Regions from separate parts of the Shewanella morhuae genome, predicted to be linked through region 2. Evidence: predicted binding sites of a transcription regulator. Region 2 holds the regulator's gene; each other region holds the start of a gene.
What was found. The regulator sigma-54, encoded in region 2, starts transcription at its own class of promoters, with help from an activator protein. The targets are predictions, from matches to a motif close to GTTGGCACGNNNNTNGNNT.

Region 1: the regulator sigma-54 is predicted to act here: its motif matches at 1,378-1,396, upstream of C9I43_RS09740 (flagellar hook-length control protein FliK).
Region 3: the regulator sigma-54 is predicted to act here: its motif matches at 1,621-1,639, upstream of flgB (flagellar basal body rod protein FlgB).
Region 4: the regulator sigma-54 is predicted to act here: its motif matches at 7,081-7,099, upstream of flgF (flagellar basal-body rod protein FlgF).

The regions. Positions count from the first base shown of each region.
Region 1 is NZ_PYSG01000002.1:2,127,347-2,135,472, forward strand. It holds gene C9I43_RS09740 (flagellar hook-length control protein FliK) at 1-1,286, opposite strand, end outside; gene fliJ (flagellar export protein FliJ) at 1,761-2,207, opposite strand; gene fliI (flagellar protein export ATPase FliI) at 2,237-3,574, opposite strand; gene fliH (flagellar assembly protein FliH) at 3,543-4,553, opposite strand; gene fliG (flagellar motor switch protein FliG) at 4,540-5,583, opposite strand; gene fliF (flagellar basal-body MS-ring/collar protein FliF) at 5,576-7,255, opposite strand; gene fliE (flagellar hook-basal body complex protein FliE) at 7,301-7,636, opposite strand; gene C9I43_RS09775 (sigma-54-dependent transcriptional regulator) at 7,866-8,126, opposite strand, start outside.
Region 2 is NZ_PYSG01000002.1:150,699-158,824, forward strand. It holds gene rapZ (RNase adapter RapZ) at 1-674, opposite strand, end outside; gene ptsN (PTS IIA-like nitrogen regulatory protein PtsN) at 671-1,114, opposite strand; gene hpf (ribosome hibernation promoting factor) at 1,117-1,404, opposite strand; gene C9I43_RS01190 (RNA polymerase factor sigma-54) at 1,433-2,911, opposite strand; gene lptB (LPS export ABC transporter ATP-binding protein) at 3,019-3,750, opposite strand; gene lptA (lipopolysaccharide transport periplasmic protein LptA) at 3,747-4,301, opposite strand; gene lptC (LPS export ABC transporter periplasmic protein LptC) at 4,288-4,848, opposite strand; gene kdsC (3-deoxy-manno-octulosonate-8-phosphatase KdsC) at 4,845-5,396, opposite strand; gene C9I43_RS01215 (KpsF/GutQ family sugar-phosphate isomerase) at 5,396-6,373, opposite strand; gene mlaF (phospholipid ABC transporter ATP-binding protein MlaF) at 7,018-7,836, shown strand; gene mlaE (lipid asymmetry maintenance ABC transporter permease subunit MlaE) at 7,833-8,126, shown strand, end outside.
Region 3 is NZ_PYSG01000002.1:2,153,455-2,161,580, forward strand. It holds gene flgD (flagellar hook assembly protein FlgD) at 6-740, opposite strand; gene flgC (flagellar basal body rod protein FlgC) at 765-1,181, opposite strand; gene flgB (flagellar basal body rod protein FlgB) at 1,184-1,588, opposite strand; gene C9I43_RS09875 (CheR family methyltransferase) at 1,732-2,571, opposite strand; gene C9I43_RS09880 (chemotaxis protein CheV) at 2,671-3,591, opposite strand; gene flgA (flagellar basal body P-ring formation chaperone FlgA) at 3,797-4,504, shown strand; gene flgM (flagellar biosynthesis anti-sigma factor FlgM) at 4,578-4,901, shown strand; gene C9I43_RS09895 (flagella synthesis protein FlgN) at 4,904-5,329, shown strand; gene C9I43_RS09900 (LPP20 family lipoprotein) at 5,446-5,895, opposite strand; gene C9I43_RS09905 (FlgO family outer membrane protein) at 5,892-6,524, opposite strand; gene C9I43_RS09910 (flagellar assembly protein FlgT) at 6,790-7,956, shown strand; tRNA gene C9I43_RS09915 (tRNA-Arg) at 8,012-8,087, shown strand.
Region 4 is NZ_PYSG01000002.1:2,144,775-2,152,900, forward strand. It holds gene flgL (flagellar hook-associated protein FlgL) at 1-565, opposite strand, end outside; gene flgK (flagellar hook-associated protein FlgK) at 577-2,502, opposite strand; gene flgJ (flagellar assembly peptidoglycan hydrolase FlgJ) at 2,543-3,694, opposite strand; gene C9I43_RS09835 (flagellar basal body P-ring protein FlgI) at 3,712-4,803, opposite strand; gene flgH (flagellar basal body L-ring protein FlgH) at 4,815-5,489, opposite strand; gene flgG (flagellar basal-body rod protein FlgG) at 5,501-6,289, opposite strand; gene flgF (flagellar basal-body rod protein FlgF) at 6,300-7,043, opposite strand; gene flgE (flagellar hook protein FlgE) at 7,217-8,126, opposite strand, start outside.

The DNA of each region.
Region 1 (8,126 bases), 2.0 Mb from region 2:
TCGAGTTCTTCTGCTGCAATTTCATCCATATCGGTATGATTTGAACCGTCTCCATCGCCAAAATTACCTTCTCGGGGATGGCCTTGGTCCCCTTGGGAAACATGACTGTCGGCCAATTGCATTCCTTGGTCTTGCAACAACTCACGTAATCTTGGCATTGCTTGCTCAACTAAATCACGCGTTTGTGACTGAGTGACATGAAACTGTACTTGGGTTTGATCGCCATGCACTTGTATTTTAACCAGCATATGGCCTAATTCTGGCGGATCGAGTCGGATCTCCGCGTGTTGAATCCCCTGGCTCACCATAGTAATCAATTGCTGCCTCATAACAGGTGAAAACCGTTGAATCATCTCTTGCATTTGATTCTGCTGCTCAACACCTTGACGCAATGACAATTGCACTGACACTGTTTCTTGACGGTTCAACTGCGACAGTGATAATCCATGGGTTGACGATGCAGGCTTAAGATCTGAGAAGCTACTGTCATCATCAATGAGATTATTGTCTCGCGAAATATCCATAGCGACGGTTAATTTAGCATCTTTAAGTAACAAACTAGCTGCTGCATCACTATCCGCATCAAGAGAACTTTTGCTTCCTGTTTCAGTTTTTGATACTTCAGATGCAATTGGAGAACCTAAAGTATCAAGCTCTAAAGTATTTGCTGACGTGGTAATGTTAGCGGTTTTTAGGCCAGTCTGTGCCGAGTTATTAGCCATTGATTTTGCGATAGCAGCTTGATTAATCAGATTGTCTTCATCGCTATTAATAGCATTACTGATATTTGTTGCCATTGACTGGTTTTTTACATCTTGATTACTTAATGTCATCGTATCATCGATTACATTACTTATATTCTGAGTATCAACAACAGCATTGGTGCTTAATGGCGTTATCAATGAAGGGTCTGCTGATAACGCATCTTTATCTTCAGTGATTACGGTTTCACCTTCAGTATCCAAAAACGTAAGCGGCAATATCTCTCCCTCCGATGCCGCTTTCTTCATACCATTTGCCATATCTATTTGAGCAAAGATAAGATTAACATCGTCACTATCTGTTAATTTATCTTCGTCAACAGATTTATCTTTAGATGTAACCTGCGAAGGTTCATCTAGATTGACCGGTGTTTTTTTAGCTGACGAAACAGAATGTGAACTCGCGGAAACAGAAGACAGTGTAGATGAAAAGTCATCATTATTAGACGTTTGAGAAGATATCTTCGCGGAGTTGGCCGCAGTATTTCCCGTATTACTCAACAGGGCATTGGTCATTTGTTGCATAAGCACTCCCAAACAGTACCCAGCTTCACGGCGAAAGAGCTAGGTAGAACGTCAATTTATCGCTGCTATTGCAGAGGTATAATACAAATTAAAGCAAGTAAGATGCCAAGCGTTCAGACTTACGGTAAATTTCGTATAATTAGTGTTCATATACTCGAATTGTGATTATTCGGCCTAATGAAAATCAAGCTTCGAACTAACATCCGCATTAATCTCAATTGATGAGTATGTAACCTGAGCTCGGGATAAGCAGAGCCGCTGAATAGACATCTTTTCGGACCTCTCTGCGTTGCGCTGTCTAATCATAGCTCGCTATGGCGTACGACAGAACGCCTTGATATGCGCAAAAATCTGCGCATTCAGTCAGAAAATAGATTTTTTGTTTCAAACTAATCATTTATAGCATTGATTTAGTTTGTTAAATGTAGATTTCCCGACACTCGTTATCCCGAGTTCAGGTGATGTAAAATAGCCCTAGCGCTGATGACGACGAAAGAACTGTTGCGAAGCAAATTCATCAGTCATTTTTTGCTCGCGTTTTTGTTCAACCACTTGGCGTTTTTTCTCTTTACTGGCTAATAGCAATTCAACAGCTTTACGTTTTTTCTGTTTTTCTAACCAATGCTGTTGCCGATAGTCCTTTTGCATCTCACCATCGGCAACGACACGATGTTGCTGAATAATGGCATCGTCAATCTGTCGAATAAAACGATGAAATTGGTGATAATGATTAGCGCTAATCGCTTGACCTTGCTGGGATTGCATTTGTTTCATGTAGTCTAAACGGTAGTTATTGAGTGCACTCAGTTGATTCAGGCGTTTTTGACATTCTAATTGCGCTGACTTTAGCAACAAGGCTGCTTGTTCTTCGGCATCATTAGCAAGCTTTAACACTAACAACAACGGATCGGCGTTAGCCATACCCCACCTCAATTAGTTCAATAACGTCATTATTTACATTGCGCGGCAAGTTGCCCGAGCATGAGTTGGCTGTCGGCAAAACTGAAAGCATCGCGCATGGTTTGTCGCAAAAAAGCATTCATTGCTGGCTGTAATCGTATCGCATTATCGATGCGAGGATCGCTACCTTGAGCGTAAGCCCCAATGGAAATCAAATCTCGATTTTGCTGATACAAAGAATAGGTTTGTTTAACGCGGCGCATCGCTTCCAAATGTTCATTGGAAATGACCATAGGTGCGACTCGGCTAATAGACGCTTCAATATCTATCGCAGGATAGTGACCAGAGTCTGCAAGTGAACGCGATAATACGATATGCCCATCGAGAATCGCCCGAGAAGCATCGGCAATAGGATCTTGTTGATCGTCACCTTCGGTCAGCACAGTATAAAATGCTGTTATTGAACCTTGGCCAGGGCCGCCGTTTCCTGCGCGTTCAACTAAACGTGGTAGCTTAGCAAACACTGAAGGCGGATAGCCCTTAGTGGCTGGCGGCTCACCAACAGCCAAAGCAATCTCGCGCTGCGCTTGGGCATAACGAGTCAAACTATCCATGAGTAACAAAACGTTATAGCCTAAATCACGAAAATATTCGGCAATTCGGGTCGAAGTTTCACAGGCTCGAAGGCGCATTAACGGCGAGGTATCCGCAGGCGCCGCGACAACAACGGATCGCGCGCGACCTTTCTCCCCAAGAATTTCTTCAATAAACTCTTTTACTTCGCGGCCACGCTCCCCCACCAGCCCAACCACAATAATGTCAGCAGTAGTACCGCGAGTCATCATGCCTAAAAGCACACTTTTACCCACGCCAGACCCCGCAAATAAGCCCATACGTTGGCCTTTTCCCACGGTCAACATAGCATTGATCGCACGCACACCCACATCGAGTGGTTCAGTAATGGCACGGCGAGATAACGGATTAATCACAGCGCTATGTCGCGGCGCTTGTTGATCGGTTTGCAGCGCCCCTAAACCATCTAACGGGACACCGTTACCATCGAGCACGCGCCCTAATAATGATAAACCCACATTGAGCCCAGTTTGTTCACCTAAAGGCACTACGCGTGCGCCGGGTAATACCCCGCGCAATTCTTCTATAGGCATTAAATACAAGAGTTCACCATCGAACCCGACAACCTCGGCAATTAACTCACCTGCCATGGTTTCAATTGAACATAAACTGCCCACCGGCGCACGGCAACCACTTGCCTCTAAGGTTAGCCCCACCACCCGCACTAGCTGACCGCTGGCCACGGCGCGAAAGGGAGGAACCTTATCGATATGACGGTTAAGTCTATTCAGTAGTTGATGTTGGCGATTTAGCATCTGAACCTGTATCTGAATGATTATTGGTGGAGGCAGGTTGAATATCTTCAGCTTGTTGGGAAATAGAATCTACAGTTTGGCTATCCAACTCTGACTCTACGTTAAATTCAGGCTCAACGATTTCTGAAGGTGCAAGCTGTTTAGCGGTATTTTCAGCCGCTATCGTCTCTTGCAATTGCCGCTGTTTATCCGTTAAGTGTGCGTGTTGATCCCGTAAAGGTTCAAACACAGCATCGATACGTGAAGCAAGGGTTAAATCAACCAAAGAACGATGACTACTAAGAATACAATCACCCGAACTTAAAGAGGGGTCGATTTCAAGTTCCCATTTACTACGGGTTAATTGAGCACTGGTATAAAGCTGCTCAACTAAAACAGCATCGTCCGGATGCAGTCGGATAGTTACGGGCTGATCTTTAATCGGTAGCGATTCAATACCTAAGCGCAATGCTGACAATATTTGTTCAGGGTGAGTTTTTAATTCGTGGCCTATGACTGATTTGGCTAATGTCATACTCAATGTCATCAAGGAAAGTTCGATATCACCATCGAGTAATTGCAGCGGGGTTTCAAATTGAGTCAATAAAGCTTCAAAACGAGATAACAATGTTTTAGCTTGGGCTAAACCCGACTCTAATCCTTGTTCATGCCCTTGGGCGAGTCCCTCTGTATGGCCTTGCTCTAAGCCTTGTAGTCGCCCTTTTTCTAGCCCTTGCTCATACCCTCGCTGCTGACCTTCGGTAAAGCCTTCTTCTTCGGCTTGAGCACGAATATTCTCAATCTCGGCCATCGTTGGCGGAGCCACACTCTCTACGGTTGTAGGCTTAGGCTGTTGGTGGTTTGAGCGACCAAATACATTGGATATTGAGTCATCTTCAGCTTCAGTCACATCAGGCAGCGCCCAATGGCTAAACTCGATATCGCTATCGCTCACAATTTTCTTCGACAATTTATTATCACTTGGATTAGAGGAACTCATCGCCACCAGTGCCGCCTAACATAATTTCGCCGCTATCGCTTAAACGACGCGCTATCGATAGGATTTCTTTTTGAGCCACTTCCACTTCACTAATACGAATAGGCCCCATGGCCTCAAGATCATCACGTAATAGTTCAGCGGCACGTTTAGACATGTTATTCAAGAATTTCTCTTTCAACTGCTCATCAGTGCCTTTGAGGGCTTTCATCAATACATCTTGCTGAACTTCCCGCAGCATAGCTTGAATACCACGGTCATCAACATCGAGTAAATTTTCAAACACAAACATTAAATCTTGGATTTGCTGCGCCATTTCTTCATCAGACTCGCGCATGGTTTCCATTAACTGGCTTTCAATGCCGGTATCTAGGTAATTCATAATGTTGGCTGCCGCTTTAAGGCCACCCATTTTCGCCGCTTGTGCACCACCTTGGCCAGCAAACTGTTTTTCCATAATATCGTTTAACTCTTGCAGTGCCGCAGGCTGTACTTCTTCAAGGTTTGCGATACGCATCATTAAATCTAGGCGGGTGTTCTCTGGGAATTGACCGAATATTTCCGCGGCTTGATCGGGATCTAAGTAAGATAGAACAATCGTTTGGATTTGAGGGTGCTCATTTTGAATAATCGTCGCCACTTGACGCGCGTCCATCCACTTCAACGAATCTAAGCCCTTAGCACCGCTACCCATAATGATTTGTTCAATCAAATTACCCGCTTTATCAGCACCCAATGCAGCGGTTAAGGCTTTACGGACAAACTCTTCACTGTTAAAACCAATTGAAGAATACTTTTGAATATCATCAAGAAACAGCTTGTGTACCCCGATAACTTTTTCTTGACCAAAATCATCCATCGCCGCCATTGCCATACCTACCTTTTGCACTTGCTTAGGTTCTAAGTGCTTTAAAATAGAGGCTGCATCGGTCTCACTGAGACTCAAAAGTAAGATGGCAGTTTTTTCAATACCACTGATATCTTTGATATTAAAAGCAGGTGCAGTGACGTCTTTCGTCTTATTCTCAGCCATTGTCTTGTAACCAGTTTTTTATTACTTGGGTAGATAGCTCAGGCTCATTGGCCACAAGCGCACGAATAGCTTTAATCATATCATCATCTTTGTGAAGATTAGGGATATGAATTGAACCATCATCAGCATAACTGTATTCCGCCTCTTTGGTATTGAGCATCCCCAAAGTGTCAGCGGCATATTGGTCCTCTATTTCAGCCAGTTCATTACCGAGTCTCATATCCTCAGGCATGTCTGCACTATCTGGGTAGATTAAACGTTTCAGCATCGGGCGCACTACAGCTAATATCAACACTAAGATAACCAATGCACCGATGCCTAGCTTAACCGCACGCCAGAACCAAGGTTGCTCCCACAAGTCTAGCGCAGGTAAATCATCAACTAATTGATCCATAAATGGAACTGTGACAACTTCCAACACATCGCCCCGCTGCGAACTAAACCCCACAGCTCCCTCAAGCAAACGACGTATATTGCTCAACTCTTGCTCAGTACGAGCAACTCGCGCCACTTGTCCCGTTTCTCCAGCAGCGCCCGGTTTGAAATCCACAGCGACAGAGACACTAATGCGACGAACCGAACCCACTTGTTGGCGGGTATGGCTAATAGTGGTATCTAATTCAAAATTACGCGTCGCTTCACGATGTGAATTGCCCGCAATCACCGACTCTGTTGCCGTCGTTGCATTTTCAGGAATATTCGATTCCATTGGTGGTTGATTGGTTAATGCGCCAGGAATACCGCCAGAAGAACCCGTGCTATTGTTTTCAACGGTCATCTCACTGCGTAATGCAGGTAAATCCGGGTTATAGCGCTTTGATGTTTGCTCGACTGCAGTAAAATCCATGCTGACATCGACTTGCGAGGTAAAATTTTCAGGGCCTAAAATCGGTACTAAAATGGATTCAATCTTAGTACGGTACTCAGCCTCTTTTTGCTGCACTAACTCAAGCTCGCGGCGCGCTATCGCTGATGCGCCATCTTGACTGCCAGAATTTAATAAACGGCCGTTAGAATCAGTGACGGTAACACGTGCAGGCTCGAGCCCTTGAACAGCAGAAGCAACAATATCGACAATAGCATCGACTTCACCTTGGCCTAGACCGCCACGGCGAGTGTTGATGACTACCGTCGCACTCGGTTTTGAGGCATTACGAGCAAAGACGTTTTCTTTAGGTAAAGCTAAAATTACTTTGGCGCGACTAACACTTTGTAACTGCTCAATCGCGCGAGCCAAATTCTCTTCTTGGCTGTGCTTAAGTCGGGCTTGCTCCATTCTTTGGCTGACACCAAAACCACTGTCTTGAGTCAAAAAATCTTTACTCGTGGTAGAGTTGTCAATGCCTGCACGACTCAACATCATTTTAACTTCTTGGTATTTATCTTCAGGAACTTTAATAACATCTACATCAATCTGATACTTCACTTTATTTTTATCAAGCACATCTAGCACTTGAACCATTTCTTCTGTTTCCATTTTACCCAATGGACGATATTCAGGTTCCTGCGCCCACAGCATGACAAATACGGCCAAGGCTAAGCAAATTGCTAAAGCTAAAATCATGGTGATCTGACGTAGACTATCAGCGCTGCCAAGATTTGCCATCATTCCAGGCTTATGTTCTTGCTGGACACCTTGGTCAATTGAGTCGGAATTGGATCCAACAATCATTTCTGTACTCACGATTCGTACCTGCTAATTGGGTTATTTACTGGCCTAGACAGGCATGCTCATGATTTCTTTATAGGCTTCTACAAGTTTATTGCGCACTTGCACCGTTGCCTCAAAGGCGACACTGGCTTTTTCTCGGGCGATGACAGTATCAGATAAAGAAACCGTAGTATCCCCCATCTCTAAGCGCGTCGCTAGGTTTGATGATGTCGACTGTAAGCCGCTGACATTACCGACAGCTTGGGATAGCAGTTGACCGAAGTCAGCGCCACTGGTGTTATTGACTTGCTGCATGATATTTGGCTGAACGCCGAAAGACGGCGTGATTTCGCCTTGGAGTTTCTGCATTTCTTGCAGGAATGAATTTGCGCCTATTTGCATGCTGAGCTCCCAGTCGTCGAAATCTTGACGTTCAAATATCTATATATGGGATAATGCAAAATAACGGCCAAGTTTCACAGGGTCGTTATTAATAAGCAATCAATGGGATAATAAGGCATCAATAGTGGGAGTATTAAAAAATAAAGCGGGTTACATTTGTGATTGATATTTAACACCACCAACCTCTCTTCTTATATGGAGGCTGTGGTGTTATCGATTGAATATAAACCTAATTTGGCAGTTGGATCCCCATATCACGCATTTTCGCCATCTTGTATCTTAGGGTACGAGCACTGATGCCTAATTTTTCTGCCACCAGTTTACGACTACCCTGACATAAGTTTAGCGTTTCAAGAATAATCACGTGTTCTTGTGCTTTAAGCTCTTCACCTAAACCATCGGGCTCAGCAGCAAACAGCTCTAGGTCTTCACTGCCTAAAATCACATCTTGGGTATCGATAATAATGTCATTCGCAGTAATCAATTGACC
Region 2 (8,126 bases):
AGATTTTCGATTTGCCAGATGAGCTTATTCACCAGTGGTTGACGATTTAAGAATTCAGCCACGGGTTCATCTAAGCCTGTGAGTGGGCGCAGCGCTAACTCCCAATGAGGGTTGGGTAAGAAGCGTACATCGAACATAAAGTCCGCCTCTGCTGGCATGCCGTGCTTAAATCCAAAAGATTCAAAGTTAATCACTAATTCTTTATCAACACTGCCTAGCAGGATTTGTCTCACTTGGTCACTCAAATCATAAATATTCAAATTTGAGGTATCTATGTAGTGATCGACCAATTTTGACATAGGCTCGAGCAGCTTGCCTTCCTGTTTTATTGCTTCTTGCAATGAAACTTGACTCTTAGATAAAGGATGGAGGCGACGGGTTTCGCTGTAACGCTTAAGCAAAATTTTATCGCTAGAATTAAGGAAGAAACTCGTCAACTCAATGCCAGCAGGCAGACTTTCGAGCTGTTGAGTTAATACTTTATCTTGCTCAGGCATGTTACGCACATCGACACTGATAGCGACGAGCTCGTTATTACCTTTCAGTTGGTCAAGTAAAGCCCCAATCAGTGGTAGCGGAAGGTTATCGACGCAATAATAGCCGAGATCTTCGAGTACCCTAAGGGCAACGGATTTACCTGAGCCTGAGCGACCTGACACTATAACCAGTTTCATCCTGTGATTACCTGATAGAGTTCTGTTTCATCATGTGTCTTACGCAATTGTTTCAATATTTGCTTGTCACTCAGTTTTTCGGCCATGCAAGACAAGGTGCTTAAATGCTGCTGACATTGGTCAGCAGGCACCAGTAATGCAAATAAAATATCAACCGGTTGCTTATCAATAGCATCGAATGCTATTGGCTCTTCGCACTTAATTAGTACGGCAATGGGTTGATCTATATCGGCTAATCGACCATGTGGAATGGCGATACCGTTACCTATACCTGTGCTCCCCACTTTTTCGCGCGCCACTAGGCTTTCGAATATCTCTTGAGATGAGAGGGTCGGGTACTGGGCAGCAACTAGGTCGCTGATGAGTTCCAGTACTTTTTTCTTACTGCCCGGAGTGGCGCAGGTAGTGCACTCCGGCCGCAGTATGCTACAAAGTTCCATTATTAGTGTTTTGTTAACTTCTCTTTGTGTTTAATAACCTGACGATCAAGCTTATCTATCAGGGCGTCTATAGCTGCATACATATCAGTATGCTCGGCAGTGGCAAATACTTCACCACCGATGAGGTTTATCCTCGCTTCAGCAATTTGTTGTATTTTCTCAACATTGAGCACAACGTGCACATTATTGATCTGTTCGAAATGGCGTTCAAGTTTTGAAAACTTTTCTTCTACATATGCGCGTAACGATTCGGTAATTTCAATGTGGTGCCCAACTAGGTGTATGTGCATAGAAACGTCCTCCGATATTCACTGTAGGTTATAAGCTCTTACGTTGATTAGAAGGAGGAATAAGCATAGCTTCTCGGTATTTCGCAATAGTTCTGCGTGCTACATTTATTCCCTGCTCCGCCAGAAGTTGTGCCATCTTACTGTCACTTAATGGTTTTTTCTGATTTTCTGCTGCAACCAGTTTTTTAATAAAGGCTCTAATTGCCGTTGATGAACACTCACCACCATCATCTGTACTGACATGGCTAGAGAAGAAGTATTTTAGTTCAAAAAGCCCTTTTGGAGTATGCATGTACTTTTGGGTTGTTACCCGCGAAATGGTTGACTCATGCATTTCTACTGCTTCGGCAATATCATTAAGCACCATAGGCTTCATTGCTTCTTCACCATACTCAAAGAAGCCTTGCTGGTATTGGACGATACAGTTAGCGACTTTGAGCAAAGTATCATTACGACTTTCTAAACTCTTAATAAACCACTTTGCCTCTTGCAGGTGCCCACGAATAAATTGGCTGTCGGCTTGGTTTGCAGAACTGCGCGCCATAGCTGCATAGTGTTGATTTACATTTATTTTTGGCATGTTGTCAGGATTGAGTTCAACCACCCAACGGCCATTTTTCTTCGACACTGATACATCGGGTATAACGTATTCGTCCTCGTTGGGAGTAATTAATAAACCCGGGCGAGGATTAAGGGTTTGGATGAGTGCTATACCATCTCTTAACTCATCTTCTTTGAGCTTAGTTTTACGCATCAACAGTCTAAAGTCACGTGCAGCAATGAGATCTAAATGATCTTTAATCAGCATGCGGGCGTTACTTAGATGGGGCGTATCGGGTGCAAAGTGGGATAATTGGATTAATAGGCACTCGCTTAAATCTCTGGCGGCGACACCTATCGGGTCAAAATGTTGAATACGCTTAAGTACGGCTTCGACTTCATCAAGTTCAACCTCTGGATTACCTATGGCCTCTAGAATTTCTTCAGTGCTTTGGGTCAGGTAACCTTGGTCATTTATCGCTTCGATAATCGCGGTAGCAATGGCTAAATCAGTTTCCGAAAAGGGGGTGAGATTTTTTTGCCATTCTAAATGCTCATATAAACCTTCGCTGGTCTCTCCTTGAAAGGGCATATCGTCTTCGCGACTCCCACCTGGGCCTGAATTAGGTGAGGCGGTAAACACTTCATCCCAAGTCGTATCCATGGGGAGATCGTCCGGCATGGATTCTTGAGTCAAAGATTCTGCGGTATCGACAGTGGAGTTATCTTTTTCTGGTGGCAGAGCAACAGATTCACTGAAATCGGTATCCGATAAGGCTTGGTTTACAGGGTCTTTAGTTGCGTCGAATTGATCCTCTTCCAGCTCGAGAAGGGGATTAGAATCTAAGGCTTGCTGGATCTCTTGCTGCAGTTCTAATGACGATAGTTGCAACAGACGAATTGCCTGCTGTAACTGTGGCGTCATGGTTAACTGTTGACCCAGTTTGAGCTGGAGTGACGCTTTCATGTTACCGCAGATCCCTAAGTTATTATTATTAGATGGGGTCGCTTATTCCCCTCTTTAGTCGAGCCGTATGCCAGTATAATTTACGGCCATCGACTCCCTTTGGTTAACTATAGCCTGAATTGTTCACCTAAGTACACAGCCCTAACCTGCTGATTGTCTAAGATCTCTGCTGGTGTTCCTTCTGCAATCAGGTTTCCGTGACTAACAATGTAGGCATGTTCACACACATCTAATGTCTCGCGCACATTGTGGTCGGTAATTAGCACACCAAGGCCACGGCTTTTAAGTTGCTCAATGATTTTTTTGATGTCGATAACTGAAATCGGATCAACCCCAGCGAAAGGCTCATCAAGTAAAATAAACTTAGGATTAGCCGCTAGCGCACGCGCAATTTCAACACGACGACGCTCACCACCTGACAACGACATACCTTGGCTGTCACGTATGTGGGTGATATGAAACTCTTCCAGCAGATGTTCTAATTCTTGATCTCTTTGTTCTTTTGTTAGCTCTTTGCGAGTTTGCAGCACGGCCATAATGTTGTCATGTACGCTCAGCTTACGAAAGATACTGGCTTCTTGTGGTAAGTAACCAATGCCTTTGCGGGCACGCAGGTGCATCGGATCGGCGGTTAAATCATCGTCATCGATAAAAATGTGGCCTTTATCGCTCTTTACCAATCCGACAACCATGTAAAATGTGGTGGTTTTCCCCGCCCCGTTTGGGCCGAGTAGACCAACGACTTGACCGGTTTTTACCGTCAAACTGACATCTTTAACGACTTGGCGGTTCTTATAACTTTTCGCTAAATTTTGTGCTCTTAGAGTGATCTGGGTCATTTAGAACCCTGCTTTTTGACAGGTTTATCGGTTGAGGTGCCGGGCTTTATATCATCTTGATAACTTTCAGGCTGAATAATCGTAATCACGCGATCATCACCACTACCAGTACTTTCGGCAATTAATTTTTGCTGAATGATGTCGTAGCGGATTAAATTCCCTCGGACTTGGCTACCCGCTTGATCTAATGAAGCTAATCCTTTGAGGGTGAGGGTACGGCTTGCCATGTTATAACTAATCTCTTTCGCACTTGCAGATGCTGGGCGACCATCGTCTAGGACTTGAGTATAAGTGGCAGGATTACCCGTGGCGACTAAGGTTTTACTGCTTTCACCTTCAGCAGAAAATGCACGTAGTTGATCCGCAATAATTTTGATAGAGCCTTGAGTGACTTCAACCGGACCAAAAAAGATAACTTGGTTATTCTTAATATCTGCCGTTTGGCTTACGGCTTTAATCTTTACTTCCTGTTTTAAATCATCCACTTTCGCGAAGGCACTCATGCTCATTATAAGAATGAGGCTGGCAAGTAATACGTTATTTTGCTTCATATGTTCCTACTACCTGACTGGTCAATCGCACTTCTTGTGCATTAAGGTCGGCAAAAAGGCCTTGGCCTTGAATATTAAAATCTTTTCCTGTGACATAAATGGTGCGGTCAGAGGTCATTATCATTGTATTGAGATCGAGTTCCAGATAACTGGTGGACAAGGTTTGAATCGGTTCTTCTGAGCTAATAGCATCAATAATGACATTATTCTGTAATACCACCTTGCCAGTTTCTTTATCAAGTTTGCCTTCATCAGCCTTGAGTTGCCATTGTGCTTTACCTTGGTCGGGGTACACAAGATAAACAGGTTGAGTGAACAAGGTTTGATTAGTGGAATCATAATGTTCCATATGTTTCGCAGTAACACGACTGTTGACAAGTCCTTGTTCATTAAACTCGACACTGCGCAGGTCTTCCACGATGTAATCTGGGGTATTTTGATCTTTTACTTTATTATCTGCATCATTATTGTGCTTGTTTTGCACTTGCCAATACAGCGCCAGCGCAGTACCGAAAAATGCAATAATCGCAAGCGTCACACGGCTCATATACTCATTCCATGGGCCGAGGTGAACTTATTTTGACTCAGCAGTAATAGGTCTGTGAGTTCACGCAATGCCCCGTGGCCACCATTAAGGGTGGTAACAAAGTGAGCATGCTGACGGACATAAGGATGACCATCGGCAACGCTAACCGCTAAACCAACCACGTTCATTACTGGTAGGTCGACCATATCGTCACCGATATAAGCCACCTCATCAGGGGTAACGCCATAAAGCGTGAGTAATTCCTCATAGGGTGCAAATTTATTGTCTATACCTTGGTAAATATGTGTCACGCCGAGCGCTGCCATACGGTTCTCAACGATTTTGGATTGGCGCCCTGTGATGACCGCAAGATGAAAACCGCTAGTGAGCAGCGAGCGCACACCATAACCGTCGCGGGTGTGAAATGCTTTTAGCTCTTCACCGTTATTACTCAAGTAAATACGCCCATCAGAAAACACGCCATCGACGTCACAAATCAACAGTTTAATCTTTTGCGCGCGTTGCCACACATCATCACTGATGGGGCCGTAAAATCCTTGCTGTGGCATTAAATGACTCCTGCTTTAACCATGTCTAGCATGTTAAGTGCACCAATGGGATGGCGGTCTTTATCTATTACAATCAAACCGTTAATATTTTTAGAATCCATTATTTGCAGTGCTTTAGCCGCCAATATGTTATCCATAATGGTAACGCAGTTACGGGTCATTACATCGGCAATGGGTGTTGTTCGTAGATTCACTTCAGCATCAATGACTCGGCGTAAATCGCCATCGGTAAAGATACCGACAAGCTTACGTTCATCATCGATAATCGCTGTCATACCTAAACCTTTTTTGGAAATTTCGTACAGGGCTTCGGTGATACAGATATCATGGTTGACCAGCGGTAGGTCATCACCGCTGTGCATTACATCGTTGACCTTTAACAGTAATTTACGGCCAAGTGCGCCGCCAGGGTGAGACATTGCAAAGTCATCACGGGTAAAACCTTTGGCCTGTAACAGTGCTATCGCGATGGCATCACCCATGACCAAGGTTGCCGTGGTGCTTGACGTGGGAGCAAGTCCAAGTGGGCAAGCCTCTTCAGGTACCCCAATACATAAATGGACTTTTGATAAGCGCGCCATATTGGACTCTGGCTTACTCGTTATGGCAATCACAGGCACGCCCATACGTTGGATAACGGGCATTAAGGTGAGGATTTCGCTCGATTCACCTGAATTTGAAAGGGCTAAAATAATATCATTATCCGCTAACACGCCAAGGTCGCCATGGCTGGCTTCACCCGGGTGCACAAAAAATGCCGGCGTACCTGTGCTGGCAAGGGTGGCTGAAATCTTATTACCGATATGGCCAGATTTGCCCATTCCCATCACAATGACTTTACCGGTACAGTTGAGAATTAACTCGCAAGCCTCTGCAAATTCAACTGAATCTACATACTGATAAAGATTGTCTAGGGCTGACTTTTCAATGTCGATAACTTTGCAGCCCCATTGGCGCAGTTGTGATTTGTCTACCATGTCTATCTCTCTTTTTGCATTGTCTTTGTCGCCCCAGTTATGGGATTGGAGTAGCACAATTTGGTACGCGATAAAGATGATATTTAATCGGCGTTCTGCCAAGTATCTTTTATTTTCAGCCAATTTCGCGACTGTTTTATGGCGATGCTTTATCTAAAACCGTAAAACAATCGCGGCAGGCTAGGACGATTGAGTTAGTTCGTCAAGTTCAGCGATAGTAGTTATTCATGTAGAACAAGCAGTATCGCGATAGACCATCTTGAGCAATATCATCGTCTTTGTGGTTTATTTCAATGGATTTATTCTGTCTCGTGGTGGGTATTATCCCGCAGAATATTTCTAAATTTGTACTTAAGTCTCAGCTTATCCATATTTTAAAGTGGATAAGGATCGAGCTAAGTGCAAACGAAATAACCAATAAAACCTATTCTGCAACTAGATTTAAAACATTAAGTAACATTTAACTGGTGCAGAGTGAAAACTTATGGCGCATTTTCGCTGTAAATGAGTCAAATTGAAAGTATCGCAGGCCGATAGTGTCGATTCGGTTGTAGGTTAAAGCGCAATTACGTACAATTTGCGGCTCTTTGTTGGGACGGTCTTGCAAGATTGGGATTGCCTCTTTGCAAATGTTGGGATCAAGCATGACTCAAGAACAAACATCGTTGGTTGAGATCCGTAACTTGGGGTTTAGCCGCGGTCAGCGCGCAATATTTAAAGATATTAGCCTGTCCATTCCACGGGGCAAGGTGACGGCGATTATGGGCCCCAGTGGTATAGGCAAAACGACACTGCTGAAATTAATCGGTGGTCAATTAACGCCAGACCATGGGCAAGTGTTATTCGACGGCCACGATATCCACGGCGTGAGTCGCAATGAGTTATTTCAGTTACGTAAGCGTATGAGCATGCTGTTTCAAAGCGGCGCGCTGTTTACTGACATTAATGTATTCGATAACGTCGCATTTGCGCTACGTGAACATTCAGGGCTACCAGAGGATATCATTCGTACTATCGTGCTGATGAAACTCGAAGCCGTGGGTTTGCGTGGCGCCGCGCAGATGATGCCAAGCGAATTATCTGGCGGTATGCAGCGCCGCGCCGCATTGGCCAGAGCCATCGCACTAGAACCTGAAATGGTGCTGTACGATGAGCCATTTGCAGGCCAAGACCCAATATCAATGGGTGTATTGGTGAAGCTTATTCGTGAGTTATCCGATGCGCTCAATCTTACCTCCGTTGTGGTATCCCATGACGTAGATGAAGTGCTTGGCATTGCCGATTATGTGTATGTGGTGGCAGACAAAAAAGTCATCGCTCACGGCACGCCAGAGGAATTAAAGCACGCCGATAATCCGCAGTTGAAACAGTTTATTCAAGGCGCGCCGGATGGCCCAGTGCCGTTTCATTATCCTGCCAGTGATTATCAACAAGAATTGTTAGCAAAGGGAGTTGGCAAGTGAAGTTAATCGACAGTATTGCTGACTTGGGCCACAGCGCCATTGAGTTTGTACTTGGTTTTGGCCGTGCTGGGCTGATGCTGTGGGGCGCTATTTTTCGTTGGCCACGTGTGCGTAAAGGTTTTCCATTATTAGTACGGCAGATTTATGTGGTCGGCGTGCAATCTATGGTGATTATTTTAGTCTCAGGGCTGTTCATCGGCATGGTACTTGCGCTACAAGGCTACAATATTTTAGTCGGCTTTGGCACCGAAGAAAGCTTAGGCCCTATGGTGGCATTAAGTTTACTGCGT
Region 3 (8,126 bases), 2.0 Mb from region 2:
CGAACTTAAGTTTCAGATACCGCTAATACATCGGTTAACTTAATGCCCATTCCGCCTCTTAAATTGAGAATCGCCCCGGTGCTTGCCGTACCTAAAGACACACTACTTACGTGGGCGTAGGTCGACACAGGTAATTCTTGAGCCTTTCCATCAACTAAACCATTGGCTTTAATAGAATAATTACCCGCGGCAACCGGCAGGCCGTTTTTATCTAAACCATCCCAAGTGACATCGACGTTACCACCTTCGCTACCATCGACTTTAAAAGTCGTAATCACTTGGCCTTTTTCATCTTCAACGCGCACCGTCAACTCAGGTATTTTACTCGGTGTACTGATCACACCTTTTATCGTAGGACTTTCAGCAGAGATATTGCCCGTATCTGTTGGTATTAATACCTTACGGCCAACAAGTCCTGATGCTTGCAGCGCTTGGCTCGATGTCATTACACTATTTAAATTGACGATTTCTTTATTTAGATTAGAAATACCATCAACCGTAGAGAACGACGCCATTTGCGCAATCATTTGATCATTATCAACAGGCTTAAAAGGATCTTGCATCGACAGCTGTTGACTTAATAAAGAGAAAAAATCCTCTTGTGTTAAGTTCTGACTTTTTGCCTCAGGCACTATCGAGTCTTTTGGCAAGCGTATGCCATCAAGAAACGGGTTTCCTGTTGAACTGGTATTCTGAGAAGTTGGCACTGCCGCTTGATTAATTTGATTAATGAGGCTCACAACTTACCTCCTACATTACGCATGTTATTTACCCATCCCAAGTGTTTGTTGCAGCATAGACTTAGCTGCTTCAGAGACCTGAACGTTCATTTGGTATGATCGCGAAGCAGAAATCATATCTGCCATTTCTTCCATGACATTAACATTGGGTTTATAAATAAAACCGTCCGCATCCGCCATCGGATGATCGGGCGAATATTCTTTAAGCAATGGCTTATCACTCTCAACAATACCTTTGACGGCTACACCTTGAGTGGTTTGTTGTTGGCTTCTAGCTTTAGCCATTTCAGCTTCAAAAATAGGATGGCGGGCACGATATGTTTTATCTATGCTGCTAGAGACTGAATCAGCGTTAGCGATGTTACTCGCAGTAGTATTTAATCTCACCGATTGGGCCGACATTCCCGAGCCAGCAACATCAAAAATGCTAAATAAACTCATGATTAATCACCTCTCAGCGCTTTCTTCATACCACTGAATTTACTATCTAAAAATCCAAGTGACATTTGATATTCAAGCGCATTCTGCATGAATGCTGATTGCTCTTGCTGAATATCAACGGTATTACCATCACCTGTATCGGGTTGATTAGGTACACGGAACTTAACATGCTGGCCAGTTAATTCTGCCAGTCCAAAATGTTTGTCAGATTCTTGCAAATCAAGGCTGCGACGCTGCTGCTGTTGACCGCGAGCGGATTGCATTGCCGCAGAAAAGTCGACATCGCGGGCTTTATAATGTGGCGTATCAGCATTGGCAATATTGCTCGACAGCACTTCGGCTCGTTGCGCTCTAATACCAAGTGTATATTGATGCACACCGAGTGCATTATCAAAATTGATCGCCATAAAATTGCCTCCTTGTATCACTAACAGAAACAAAGCAATTGATGTGCCAACATGTACAAAAAGGTAAGATAACAAGGGAATAAACAAAAAGCAGATAGAAAATTACCGACTATTCATCGGTAATTCATATTTAAGCGGCTAATTTAGGTCTTTTTTTGGTAATAAATTCCTGGATTACAACGAACCATATCAAACTCATCAGTTAATCCAGCAATGGATTCGGAAGCTCCAAGAAATAAAATCCCTTTGGGATTGAGAGCGGCAGCAAATTGCCGCAAAATTTTTGCCTTTGCCTCCGGAGCAAAATAAATAAGCACATTACGACAAAAAATAATATCAAACTTGCCAAGCAGGCTATAACTCTCAAGCAGATTATGTGCTCTGAAGTTTACTAAGCGCTTCACGTTATCTTTTAACTTCATATTTCCAGAGGGTAATGCATCAAAAAACTGACGTTTACGTTCTTCTGATAGACCACGTGCTAATGCCAAACCGTCGTATTCGGCATTTTTACAACGCTCAAGCATCGAGGGGGATAAATCTGTCGCTTGAATAGAAGCGCTTCCCGCAAGTGCACCGGGCTTCTTCTGTTGATACTCAAGTATCGTCATTGCTAAGGAATAAGGCTCTTGTCCAGACGAACACGCCGCAGACCAAATTTTAAGAGGACGCCCCAGACGACTATACTCGGGTAAGAGTACGTTGTTTAATAATTCAAATGGATAACGGTCGCGAAACCAGAGCGTTTCATTCGTCGTCATAGCATCGATGACTTCAGCCCGCAGCGCTCGCTCTGTCGGCTTCATCGAGTGCTTAACCACATCAGATAAGGATGGCAGGTTATATTTCCCCATCAGAGGAGCTAAACGACTGCGCACCAGATATTGCTTATTCTCACCCAGTACGATGCCGCTATGTTGCTCTAAGAACAATCTAAATTGATTATATTCAGCTTCAGCGAGTGATTTATTTGGCACATTCACATCCTAAATCTTATAGCATGCACAAAAATCAGTGCAAAACTATTATGTTATGAAATCGAGATTATAGCGTAAAGCTTATCGAGGTACTAACCTACACATTTATAAACTTAAATGCTTATTCACCGCAGCTGCGAGCTCGTCGGGGTTAAACTTTGCAATAAAGTCATTCGCACCTACTTTTTGAACCATTGCCTGATTAAATACCCCGCTTAATGAAGTATGCAGTACCACTTTGATATGCTTCAATTTAGGATCATCTCTAATTTCGGCAGTCAAGGTATAGCCATCCATCTCTGGCATCTCAATATCTGAGATAATAAGTGGAATTTCATCAGCAACGTTATCCATCTCTTTCGCGATTTCTTTAAGCTTATTTAATGCTTCTCGACCATCTTTTGCTGTATCAATTTGTAAATTTAATGATTCAAGTGAGCGAATAATTTGTTTACGTGCCACAGCGGAATCGTCAATCACCATAATATGGTAATGCTGATTTCTGTCGAGAGTTAGCTTCTCATTAGCCTCTTCACTGATAGCAGTTTTGACCGGCGAAATTTCATCTAGAATTTTTTCAACATCAAGGATTTCAACTAACTCTCCTTCAATTTCTGTCACCGCAGTTAAATAAGAATTGCGGCCAGCGCCCTGTGGTGGTGGCATCACAGCTTCCCAATTCATATTGATAATGCGCTCAACTGAACTGACTAAAAACCCTTGCACACTACGGTTATATTCCGAAATGATAATAAAACAGTTTTCAGTACTGGTTAATGGCCGACCGCCAGTTGCTGCACTCAAATCAATAACAGAAATCGTTGTACCACGAATATGAGCGACACCTTTTACATATGGGTTCAGTTTAGGCAGAGTGGTCAGTGGTGGGCACTGCAGCACTTCCTTAACTTTAAAAACGTTAATCCCAAAACGCTGACGACCATTTAGCTTAAAAAGCAATAACTCTAAACGGTTTTGACCAACGAGCTGGGTTCGTTGGTTGACTGAATCAAGAATACTCGACATAACTCTGCCTTGTTGTTCTGTTTATGTACGGCCCTATGACTCAGGTGAGTATAGGCATATTAATTGCTTACATCTTATCTATCGATAAACATAGTCGAAACTGAGTCAATCTTCTGACTGTAGTAGAAATAATTATGCCAGTGGCCAGCTTCGATCTTTATAAAAGTATAGGTGTATTCTAGCGTTACACGCTAGTCTCTTCATTATGAAAGTAAATTTAGTCTATTTTTTTTGTATTTTTACCTTTTTAACGCCCGCTTCTGCGAGTGCAGAGCCTGTTGCCCCAACCATATCGGCCATATCAGAATTAGCTAAAGCGCTTATTCTTGAAAAGATATCAGCACCAGCTAATGCTAAGGTCAATATAACACCACAAATAGTTGACGCGAGAATGTTGCCATCGCAATGCTCATCATCTCTTCATATCGAAATGGCGAGCGATAGAGAAATTAGTCGTAATAACACCCTAAAGGTGAGCTGTGACACACCAGACTTAGCCTACCCATGGCAAATATATATCTCAGTCCGTGTCGATATATTATTTCCCGTTGTTGTTTCAACGGAAATCTTAGCGCCCGGAGAGCTCATCTCTAGTAGTCAGGTTGAAATACGCTATATTGAGCAAAATAGTTTAAGAGGGGCTGAATTTGATGACCCTAACAAGTTAGCGGGCGTGCGCGTAAAGCGACGAGTTGCCAAAGATTCTCCTATATTGAGCAATAACTTATGCTTCGTTTGTAAGAACGACTCAATATCTATCCATGTTCGTTCTAACTCTTTCGAACTTAAAACAGCGGGAGAAGCTCTGCAAGATGGAAATAAGGGCGAACGAATAAGAATCAAAAATAGCAGTTCAAACAAAGAACTAGATGCTATAGTCACGGGCATTGGCGAAGTTGAAGTAAGAATGTAAAATAGCCTAAAGCTTTTTTATAAGCTGCCGATACCCAGTTAAGAAATCCCGAATACACACGCTGGAGCTGAAAATGGCCATAGACATTAGCAAACTCAATACTGCAACCACTGCACAAGTTCGAACTGGGGCAACTAAAACCAGCAGCGAACAACAGGCTCAAGTTGCTACAAAATCGACAACACCACAAAAAAGCGATTCAGTGGTCATTACCGCCCAAGCGCAACAGCTTCAAAAAGCACAGTCTAAAATGGCGAGCCTTCCTGAAGTTGACCAAAAGAAAGTCGCTGAAATTAAACAAGCAATTGCAGAAGGTCGTTACAAGATTGATCCTGAAAAATTAGCGGCTAATATTGCAAGTTTTGAAGCCGAACTTAACGACTTAAATAAAGAGTAACTATGACAGCAATAGCTAAACTGGTAGATCAACAACACGCCCATTTGGCTGTACTTAAGCAAATCATACTCAAAGAAAAAGGCGCTTTGGCAGACCAAAACGCCGATTTACTGCTGTCACTTGCTAGTGAGAAATCACAATGCTTGAAAGATCTAAAAGCTAATGATGATATTTTAGCCGCTCACAGTGATAAAGCACTGCTCACTTTGCAAACAGAACTTATCCATAAAATGGATATAATTAAAACGGCATTAATTGAGTGTAAAGAACTTAATGAACAAAATGCCAGCCTAATAGAAATGAATTTGGCCAGTCTAAACCGTTTTGCCCAAGCTTTACAGGCGAGTAGAAATGCAACCAGCCTTACTTATAACGATAAAGGTAAAACCTCAACTATCTCAAGCTTAGGCAATGATTTAAAAGCCTAACAAGCATATCCCCCTTAGCATTTCTTTATCCGACGCTTTGAGTAAAATGTCATGTTGATGTAAAAAAAGCCGCGCAAATTTGCGGCTCGACAGTCCAATTGAAATAACTAAAACAGCTAAAAGTAAGTCACTTCTTTGACTTTTTGCGGTCGACTCTGCTGCTGATAAAGTGCCCAAACCTGAGAGAAATCAAGCTCTAACTCAGTAACATAATGATCGCCAGCCGGATAGCTCTTAATTACTCGCGCACCGCGTATCACCCCAGAAACAGAGGCTTTGACATTATCGTCGGTCAACATCCAATCACTGACACTGCTATTAGCAGTAATTTTTTGACCATAAACCTGCTCGGCTAACTCTCGATAGGCCACAATTTTTGAAGCTTGCATCGCCATTAAAACTCGCTGTGATTGCTCTTTTGCTGGCTGAGTGGCTAAAGGTGCATAACCGATAGCGGTTAGCTTTGGAAAACTGGGCGGCGGTACATCCTCCCACTGAACATATTTATCTTTTGCGGCGCAGCCGCTCAATAACAGCGCAGTAATAAGAGCCAAATAACGTTTCATTTTCCATCTCCTAAGACTCGCACTTCATTCATACCAGGGCTAGCCTGCCGGTAAAGGATGCCGTTTTGTGACACGATTTGCTCCGAAGGCTGCATATAGTTAGCCAATTCTTTTTGAGTCACAAACGTTTGCGAAGCTGACACCACACGATTATTACTTAGACTCACAATACGCGTATTAATTGCCATGCCATTGGTGACAGCGCTCATAGTCGATACCAAAAGATGTTCTACGGGTAAGTCTTTCGAAAGTTTTTGCCAATCCCGCGTCAAAATAAAATCACCATCAGCGGTGACTTGTAAGCCATCCGCTAGATTTAAATCCACGACATTAAATTGAAAACTATGTAGTGAGGTCATTAATCCCTGTTGTAACTGTTGCGCCAGCGCATTAGAACTATGCATATCGCCAACCATTACGGGAGTGGTGACCACAATAGGCTGATCTGAACGTAAGGCATCATTTTGCTTAACTAATTCAGTTACGATGCGCTGTGCCAGATGGTTAATCATGGCTGTTGGCGGCAAACCATTGCCATCCACTAAGCTGGGCTTTGGCGGTGCAACTGGTTTAGCAACGCATCCACCTAACATTAACAATGTTAAGGGAATTATTACGCGCTTTAGCATTGTAGTTACCTCATTGATGGTATCGATTTATTGACAATAAAGTGACCCACTCTATTGTTTTGAATTAAGGAAGCAAGGTTTAGACCAAGGTTGCATCCAAATCCAAAATATTATTTTATTACGAACTTTATCGGCCATTGCTGGCAAACCTTTATCAAAACACCTAGCTAATTAGGCATGGAAATTGCTTAGCAATAATATTAGATAGGTTGCCAGAAAACTGGCTTACTGTATCGCTATTAGTTTAGCGATAAGGATTGAATAGATGCTTATATCACGTTCAGCTTCGCTCATTTTGCTGATTTTTTCATTATTGTCGTTACCGACTCAAGCTGAATGGATAGAGGCCAGCGGGGAAGCCGCTATCGTGAATGGCAATATAGCTCAAGCAAGGGAAGAAGCAATTAACCAAGCGGTAAGTTATGCCACGTTAAACGCCGGCATTCGTATATCCAGCGAGCAACAAACAACCAATGGTAATCTTACCCAGAATAAATTCGCATTAAATCGTTATGCCCAAGCGAGTAGCATTCAACTCATTAATGAGAGGATTCAAGGGAATAAAATAAATGTTTCCCTAAGAATTGATCTTAATGATGAGCAGACGCCACAATGTCCTAACGCTCATTTAAAAGCCGCCATCTTAATTCCACAATCGCAAATTAAAGATCGTGCTCAGCTAAGATACGGACAACTGTCAGGTTTTGAAGAAGTCATTTCCGAAAAGCTGGGTAATATAATAGAAGATTACTCAGCCACAAGTTTTAGTCATATCCATGCTAAAGAGCGACTCGATATTACACCAGCGCTTGTCGATGTTCGTGGTTATCGGCTCCCAAGTTGGCTTAGTGAAATCACGGATAGCCAGTATATACTGCAGCCTCAAATTATCGATATTTCTGTAGACCCTGTGCAAACAACCTTTCTTGGATTATGGGATGAGGCTCCGACAAGACAATTTCACCTTAAACTAAGTCTCTACCATGGGATAAGTGGAGAAGAAGTTTGGAGTAAGAGCTACAGTGCGTCGGCACTTTGGGAATTTGAAGAACAAGCAATCGTTACGCCTAATAGCGATAGATTCTGGCGTTCGTCCTACGGTAAAAGTATCAGCCAATTAATGCAACAAGCCACTCAAGACTTAGACAGCGCACTCAATTGCAGACCATTGCTGGGTCAAGTTGTCAGCCGCCAAGCAGACAGAATTATTATAAATCTAGGCCGTAAACATGGCATTCGTGCCGGTGATAAATTCCAAGTCGTATTACAACAAAATTTGCCTGATCGCCTTAACGAAATGCGCGCTATCGCCACTAAGAGCCGAGCAACAGTAAAAATCGAACAAGTGAGCGAAGAAAGCGCAACCGCAGTACTTGAAGATCAAAATGCTACCTATAATGTGCAGATAAACGACATAGCGCTTAAGATTTAAGCAACTAAATTTTAAGCCTTTTAATCAAGGATAAAACCAGTATAATTACGCTCGTCTCTCTATAGCTCAACAGGATAGAGCAGCCGCCTCCTAAGCGGCCGATCGGGGTTCGAGTCCCTGTGGAGAGACCAGTTAACAGGCTTATCTTGATAAACTTCAACGATTTTCAA
Region 4 (8,126 bases), 2.0 Mb from region 2:
CCGCTTTCATAAATGCACTATCGCCAGGGATATTTGTACCTAATGCAACACCAGCCTGTACTAAGCTATTTTTAATGCCCGAATCGCCGCTATAGACAATTTTCGGAGGTGTAGAGTTGTCAAAAGCGAAAGGTTCTTTATTAGTACTGAACCCAGAGAACATATAATTGCCAGATTCATCTTTCGTATTGGCAATGGAAAGGAGCTCTTCTAAGCTGCCTTTCATTTCATCGGCAATCATTTGCCGCTCTGATTCGCCTAGTGTGCCGTTTACCGCCCGTAATACTTGATCACGAATTGATGAGGTCAAATTTTCAGCACTGCCTAGCTTGCTTTCAGTCACGGCTAATCGATTCGTCGCATAATCGATATTCTTCATAAACTGATCGACGAGTGCATTTTTCTGATTCAGATTATCAATACCCTGTGACGCCACAGGATCATCACCAGCAGTATTCACTTTCTTACCACTGTCCATTTGTTCAATAATTTTGCTGGTCGCTGTTTGCTTTTGCAGCACACTGGTAATGCTTTGATTAAAGAGCTGCGCGGATGATAATCGCATAGTTAAATCTCCTAACGCACTGAGGATAATAAGGTGTCAAAAATCTGCTGTGCAGTCGTCATGATCCGCGCAGAGGCTTGATAGGCTTGCTGAAAACGCATTAAATTTGCCGCTTCTTCATCTAAGTTCACGCCCGACTCACTCTCTACGCGCGCATAAGCTTGTTGATACACCGCCTCTGCCGAACCTGTACGCACTTTGGCCGCTTTCGTTTTACTGCCTACCTCGAGCTTAGTGTTCTCGAACACGTCCGCTAAGGTCGACTTTCCCCCATTCATCACCTTACTTTCGCTCAACTTAGCCATAGCGACGGCATTAGAGTTATCCCCCTCTGCGAAGGATAAATCGAAGGTAAATCTGTCATTGCCTGCAGCCGCTTTGCTGTCAACTTCAAAGGTAAAACCAAAAGCGCTAATACTCGGGGGCGTATAAGGGGCTGCAGCCCCAAGGGATGTTCCCGCGGCGTCGAATGCTTCATAGGTTGGAGGCACAACTGTGGTATCGAGCTTTATCGTCAACTCACTGCCCGTTACAGGGAAATTTGCGGCACTGCGATTATTAATTTGAGTCAGCTTCACTTGGGTATTACCCGAGTTAGCTGCATCTGCGGTTATTTTTGGCGATGCTGCGGCAATACCTTTAGGATCTTTCATTACCACTTCAATGCCGTTTGATGCCCCAGCGGTAGGACGGATGGCAAAACGATCCCCTGACGCCATAGCGCCCGCTTTAATATCAATTGAAAATCCAGAACCGCCAGATAACGTTGAGCCAGACAAGGTCAGTGGTGTAGCGTTGCCCGTTTGTGTATCAATTAACGTGTAGCTTGCTGGTGCAGTAAATGACAATTCATAGGCGCCGCCGGTCAATAGACTCGTGTCATCAATAGTGACACCTAAGGTTGCGGTGCCCGTATTACCCGATAAACCCGCTACACGCCCTAACGACATTGTAGGATCGTTGATATCTTTAAAGATATTAGATCCTACTTGCCCATTAAGGTCGATGCCTTGTGCTTGCATTTTATTAAAGTTATCTGCGATACCTAGGGCTAATTGGTCGAGTTCGTGGCTGGCAGGAATTAACGTTTGTTCGCGATAATCAAATATGGCACCAAGCTGCCCACCCAGTTTACTCGGATCGACTGTGACGCTTTGCGAACCAATACTTGAGTTAAGCTGTAACTCTTTGGGAAATGGGTTACCCGCTTGAGTCCCCATACTCATGGCAATCTCACCAGAAACTAACATCACCGAGCCACCGAGTATGACACTCTTTGCGCCATTTTCTAATGGGATCACGTTGACTTGGGCGTACTGGCTTAACTCTTGAACCAGTGCATCTTGTTTATCAAGCAGTTGTGCATCTTGATTTGGCGATTTCATTAACTCTAGATTTAAGTTCGCCAGTTCAGTACCTATCTCGTTAATGCGCTTAGTCATACCAACGATTTGATCGTTAGTCTGATTAAGTTGGCCATTCAAATGTGATTGCATTTGGTTAAGGCTACTAGCGAGTTGCTGTGCATTAGTTAAAGCCGAGTTACGAATGCCTATATCAGCAGGTAAATCAGCAATACTATTTAGCCCAGCGAACAAATCATTTAAGCTTTGCGGCACAATTTTACCAATCTGTGAGAATAGCTGATCTAGTTCACTTAATTTACCGTAGCTGGCTTCTGCCGCACTTAAGGTGGTTTGACCAATACGCAACTCGCGCGCGGCGTAGTCGTTATAAATACGTTTAACGTCATTAACGTAAGTGCCAGTACCGTAAAAGCTACCGCCCAAACGCTGCGATTCTAACGTCGATTGAGTTGCCACCTGTCTGTGATAACCAGCCGTATTGGCATTGGTAATATTATTACTGGTGACGCCAAGTTGTGACTGGGAGGCAAGCACACCAGTTCGCGCAATATTAAGTAAATCAACGGCCATTAGTTGATACTCCTATGAACAAACAGGGTTGTAAGCTTCATCATTTGTCTTCTCCTGGCAAAATTGATTTCAGCTCTTCGCTGATGGACTGCATCACTTTTATGACTTTTTCAGCATATTTAGGGTCTGTGGCATAACCTGCATCTTGCAGAGCACGAATAAATTGGGTTGGTGAAGCGGCAACTTTTTTCGCGCCTTGATAACGATCGCCTTCAGCAATAAACGATACAAAATCGTTAAAGCTATGTTCAAAATCACTGTAAACTCGAAAGTCCGCCTTTTGTTGAACAGCCACACCGTGTTCAAACTCTAAGGTCTTAACGTTAGCTTTATCACCCAACCAGCGGCGATCGGCTTTAATGTTAAAGAGGTTATGACTTGGCGCGCCGTTATTGCCGCGAACAATTTTTTGCCCCCAACCGGTTTCTAGTGCTGATTGAGCTAACAATACTTCTGGCTGAGTGCCTAATGCTTTGGCGGCTTTTTCAGCGTGGGGATATAAAGTTGCTAAAAACTCTTCTCGACTGCTAAACCTGACAATTTTTTGAGTTTCTCTAAACGCAGTGGTCGGCAACACTTGGCCACTAATCACAGGTTCTACGACAGAAAGTGCCTGCTCGCTCCAATTTGGCTTTGGCGTATCGATAGCCAATAACCGATGGGGAGTATCAATATCCATTGATGAATTGGCATCGACGGCTCTATCAGGTTCAAATACAGGACGCGCGATAGCAGCAGGCACGCCATCATTAACCACTGACGTGGGTTCAATATTGAGTGTGGGAGCTGTAGTGCTTTGCACTGGTAAATTAAGCGCTTTATCATCATGGAGCATTTTCATGCCGCCATCGTCGCGTAATACCGAGGCTGGCGTAAAATTACTGGTTTCAGGGGAGAGTTGCTGCACCATCATATCGGCAAGACCCAATACACCTTTGTCAGATAAATCGACCGACAACTGCTGATCGCGCATCTGCTCGTAAAACTGTGTGTATTGGCTATTTAAAGGACTATCGGACTTAAAAACGGCGTTGGCATCGCGCATACTTTTCATCAGCATTTGCACGAAAATACCTTCAAATTGTTGGGCAACTTTTTTCAAGGTGCCCTTCTCATCTTTCTGCGCTTGGGCGCGTAGAGAGTCTAACCCGCCCAAGTCAAGAAAATGTGATGAACTTGAAAGCTTTTCCATGATTTTCCCGACAGAAATTAGATGATGATAAGCTCACCATGCAAAGCTCCTGCCACTTTTAACGCTTCTAATATTGCTAACACATCTGAGGGAGCTGCACCGACTAAGTTTACCGCTCTAACCAGCTCATCTAGCGTGGTTCCAGGGTTAAACATAAACATGCGGCGGTCACTTTCTGTTGCCGTAATCGTACTATTACTGGTGACGGTTGTTTGACCATTTGCTAAAGCATTTGGCTGTGAAACTTGCGTGGCTTCAGCAATAGTGACTGTCATACCGCCGTGAGTTACTGCCGCAGGCAGTAAACGTACGTTTTGTCCCACAACAATGGTGCCGGTACGTGAGTTAACGATCACTTTGGCAGATTCCTCTGCGGGGATAACGTCAAGATTTTCTAGCGTCGCTAAAAATGAGACTCTCTGCGATACATCGCGCGGCGCGTTGACCTGTACAGATGTCGCATCTAACGGGCGAGCCATATCAGGGCCTAGTAAATCATTAATCGCATCAGCCATTCGCTGCGCGGTAGAAAAGTCAGAGCGACGAAGGTTAAACGTCAAATAATCGCCAGACGAAAATGGACTTGTCACACTGCGTTCCACAATCGCACCATTGGGTATACGGCCTACCGTAGGCGTATTTTGGATCACTTTTGAGCCATCTAAACCGTCGGCACTAAAGCCACTAACAACTAAACTACCTTGAGCAATAGCATACACATTACCGTCAACCCCTTTTAAAAAGGTTTGTAATAAAGTGCCACCGCGTAAACTTTTAGCTTCGCCTAAACTCGATACCGTAACGTCAAGATCTTGACCTGGTTTGATAAAGGCTGGCATATCGGCATGCACAGCAACAACAGCAACGTTTTTAATTTTAGGTTTGACATTATCAGGCAGATTAATGCCAAAGTTTTTTAGCATAGTCATAAAGGTTTGTTCGGTATAACTGGTTTTCTCACCCGTTCCAGGTAAACCAACCACTAAACCGTAACCAATTAATTGGTTACTACGCACGCCCTGTACATTGGCAATATCTTTAATTCGTTCTGCCTGACTAGGTAAGGAAAGCACTAGCATGGCAACCGCTAACACGTATTTATATTTCATGATAATAATCCTTAGAAAGGCCACCAGTCGCTCATAAAGAACTGGCTTAACCAGCCTACTTTTTGAGCATCTGCGAAGGTGCCGGTGCCGCTGTATTGAATACGGGCGTTGGCCATTCGCGTTGAATCAATTGTGTTATCGGTATTTATATCTTGCGAGCGGATCAGTCCTGTAACACGAATAAATTCGTCACCATTATTAATAGAGATCCATTTTTCTCCACGGATCACCAAACTGCCATTATTTAGTACTTGCATAACGTTGGCCGAGATACTGCCATTTAAACTGTTACTTTGATCCGCATCTGATTCTCGTTTCGTATTCATACTATCTTTGTAGCGTAGATCGATGGGGACTCCGCCAACAGACACATTGCTACCACCGGCGAAGAGCGGATCTATGCTCAGGTCGGAGCCTTTTTTAATCTCATTACCGGCACTTTTTTTCGCTTGAGTCGATTCTTTCAATACGATAGTGATGATATCGCCGACTTTGTGAGCGCGAATATCTGAATATAGACTAGCTGATTGACTTTCTTGATAAATTGACCCCGTAGCTGCAACTTTTGTCGGCGGTGCTTCTGGATAAACAGGCGCATAAAAAGGATCATCTGCAATCGGTTTCTTTTGCGTCGAGCTACAGGCTGCAAGTAATAGCGCGACGGCCAACACAAGATATCTAGTCATGATATTCGCCTCTATAAATTCTGTGTCACATAAGACAGCATCTGATCTACCGCCGAAATCACTTTGGAGTTCATCTCGTAAATACGCTGACTTTCAATAAGGTTAACTAACTCTTCGGTCACGTTTACGTTAGAGGTTTCTAAAGCACCTTGACGGATTGCTCCCATGCCATCTAATGAAGCAGTCCCTTGGATGGGTGTGCCACTCGCCCCCGTTTCTGTATATAAGTTTTGTCCCATCGGATCCAAACCTGATGGATTAATAAAATCCGTCATAGTCAACTGGCCAACGACTTGGTTTTCAGCGGTTCCTGGTATTTTCACAGACACCTCACCTTCAGCAGAGACCGTAATGCTGGTCGCATTATCGGGCACTGTTATCGACGGCTGCAGCACATAACCAGAACCTGGCGTCACAATTTGGCCTGTATCATCTAAGGTAAACTGACCATTTCTGGTATAGGCAGCAGTGCCATCGGGTAATTGGATCTCAAAAAATCCCGGACCTTCTATCATTAAATCTAAAGAGTTATCCGTTGTTAGCATGTTGCCTTGCGTAAACATTTTTTGCGTGGCGACAACTTTAGTACCGGCGCCTATGTTTAAACCATTGGGCAATTTAGTGTTAGAAGCGCTAACACCGCCAGCTTGGTTAACGGTTTGGTAGAGTAAATCTTCAAATACTGCGCGACTTTTCTTGTAACCCACAGTACTGGCGTTGGCCACGTTGTTTGAGATTACCGAAATATCAGTTTGCTGTGCGTCTAAGCCAGTTTTACTAATCCATAACGCCGGATGCATAGTCTATCTCCTAACTAATACGCATTAATGAAGATGAAGCGCGATCGTTTTCTTCCGCGGTTTTCATCATCTTGACTTGTAATTCAAACTGACGCTGTAGGCTAATTAACGACACCATTTCATCGACAGGATTAACGTTACTACCTTCCACTGCGCCACTTTCAAGGCCAACACTTGGGTCGGCTGGGGCATCATTACCTGACATAAGCCGAAATAACCCATCTTCACCGCGCATCATTTGGGCATTACCTGGATTAACCAATTTCAATCTACCCACTTCCTCAACTACTTCGGCAGTTGCACCTTGGGGACGCACTGAAATTATCCCGTCTTGAGAAATAGAAACCTTTTCGATAGGAAGTGGTAATACGATAGGACCCGCATCACCCATCACAGGATTACCTCTGTCATTATGTAGCAAACCGGTAGAATCAAAACTTAAGCTACCGGCACGGGTATAAGCTTCTGTGCCGTCTTTTGTCTGTACGGCAAACCAGCCATCACCTTTGATCGCAACGTCAAGATCCCGTCCAGTAGTTTTTATTGGACCAGACTTAAAATTTGCTGACGGAGACTCTGTCATAGCAAATACCCTTGTAGGCAACCCTTCACCAAAGGCTTGCATCGATCTGGCTTGTGCCATATCGGATTTAAAACCCTCGGTATTCGCATTGGCTAAGTTGTTCGCACGCAACGCCAGCTCGTTCATATTTTGCTTAGCGCCGCTCATCGCGATATAAAGGAATTTGTCCACAAGACGACCCCGTCAAATTTTCTACATGACAATAGCAAAGCAAGCATCATGCCAATAAATTTAGCGTTTAATCGATTGATAGAAATAAGAAATATATAAAGGGAATGGAGATAACTCAGTAGAAAGGCTAAGTGTTGCCATAGGCGGCAACACTTAGTTGAATAGCATAGTAATTAGCGGATTTGTAAAATGGTTTGTTGCAGAGTGTTATTCACCTCAAGAGTTCGAGAGTTCGCCTGGAAGTTACGCTGCGCCGAAATCAAATCAACTAGCTCAGTCGTTAAATCAATATTCGATTGCTCTAATGCTGAAGAGCTAATGCCACCAAACGTGCCACTATTTGCCTCACCCGCTAACGCAGGGCCGGAGGCTAAACTGGCTTTCCACGAAGTATTACCGACTTGTGTTAACCCTTGTTCATTAGCAAAACGAACTAATGCCACCCGAGCCAGGTTGACCGTCGAGCCATTACTGTAGCTAGCAGTGATAAGACCATCGGTGCCAATTTCAACGTTAGTTAAACGCCCAACCGTCGTTCCATCTTGCTTCAACTCTGTTGCTGAGAAAGGATCCGCATATTGTGTAGGGGCATTAAACTTGACGGTTAAAGATTGAGTGCCGTCAGCTCCTGGGCCGATGACATTAGCCCCCGTATTACCCAGTGGCTCAGTAGTAATCACCGCAGGATTACTCTCAATATATGCTCCGACAGAATTGAACTTCAAAACTGCGCCTGTCCAACCTGCCGCAGTTTGCGCTGAAACACCACCACCGCCAGAGACAAGTGGTACATCTGGAGAGCCATCACCATCGGCATCGACATCGTATTTCCCTGCTGGACCACTCAAATTAACCGGCTTATTATCAACCGCATAATAAGCAACCCAGTTATTCTCACCGTTATATGCGCCGTCTTTAGGCTTCACAAAATAGGTCGTCATGATATGTGACTCGCCGAGAGAGTCGTAAATAGTCATTGAAGTGACGTTGTTATAGGTTTTTGGGTCTGCTGGGTCAAATGCAGCGGGATCAAGTGCGGCAGCCTTAGCATCCAAATTCATTTGCAGAGTGACATTTTCCGTT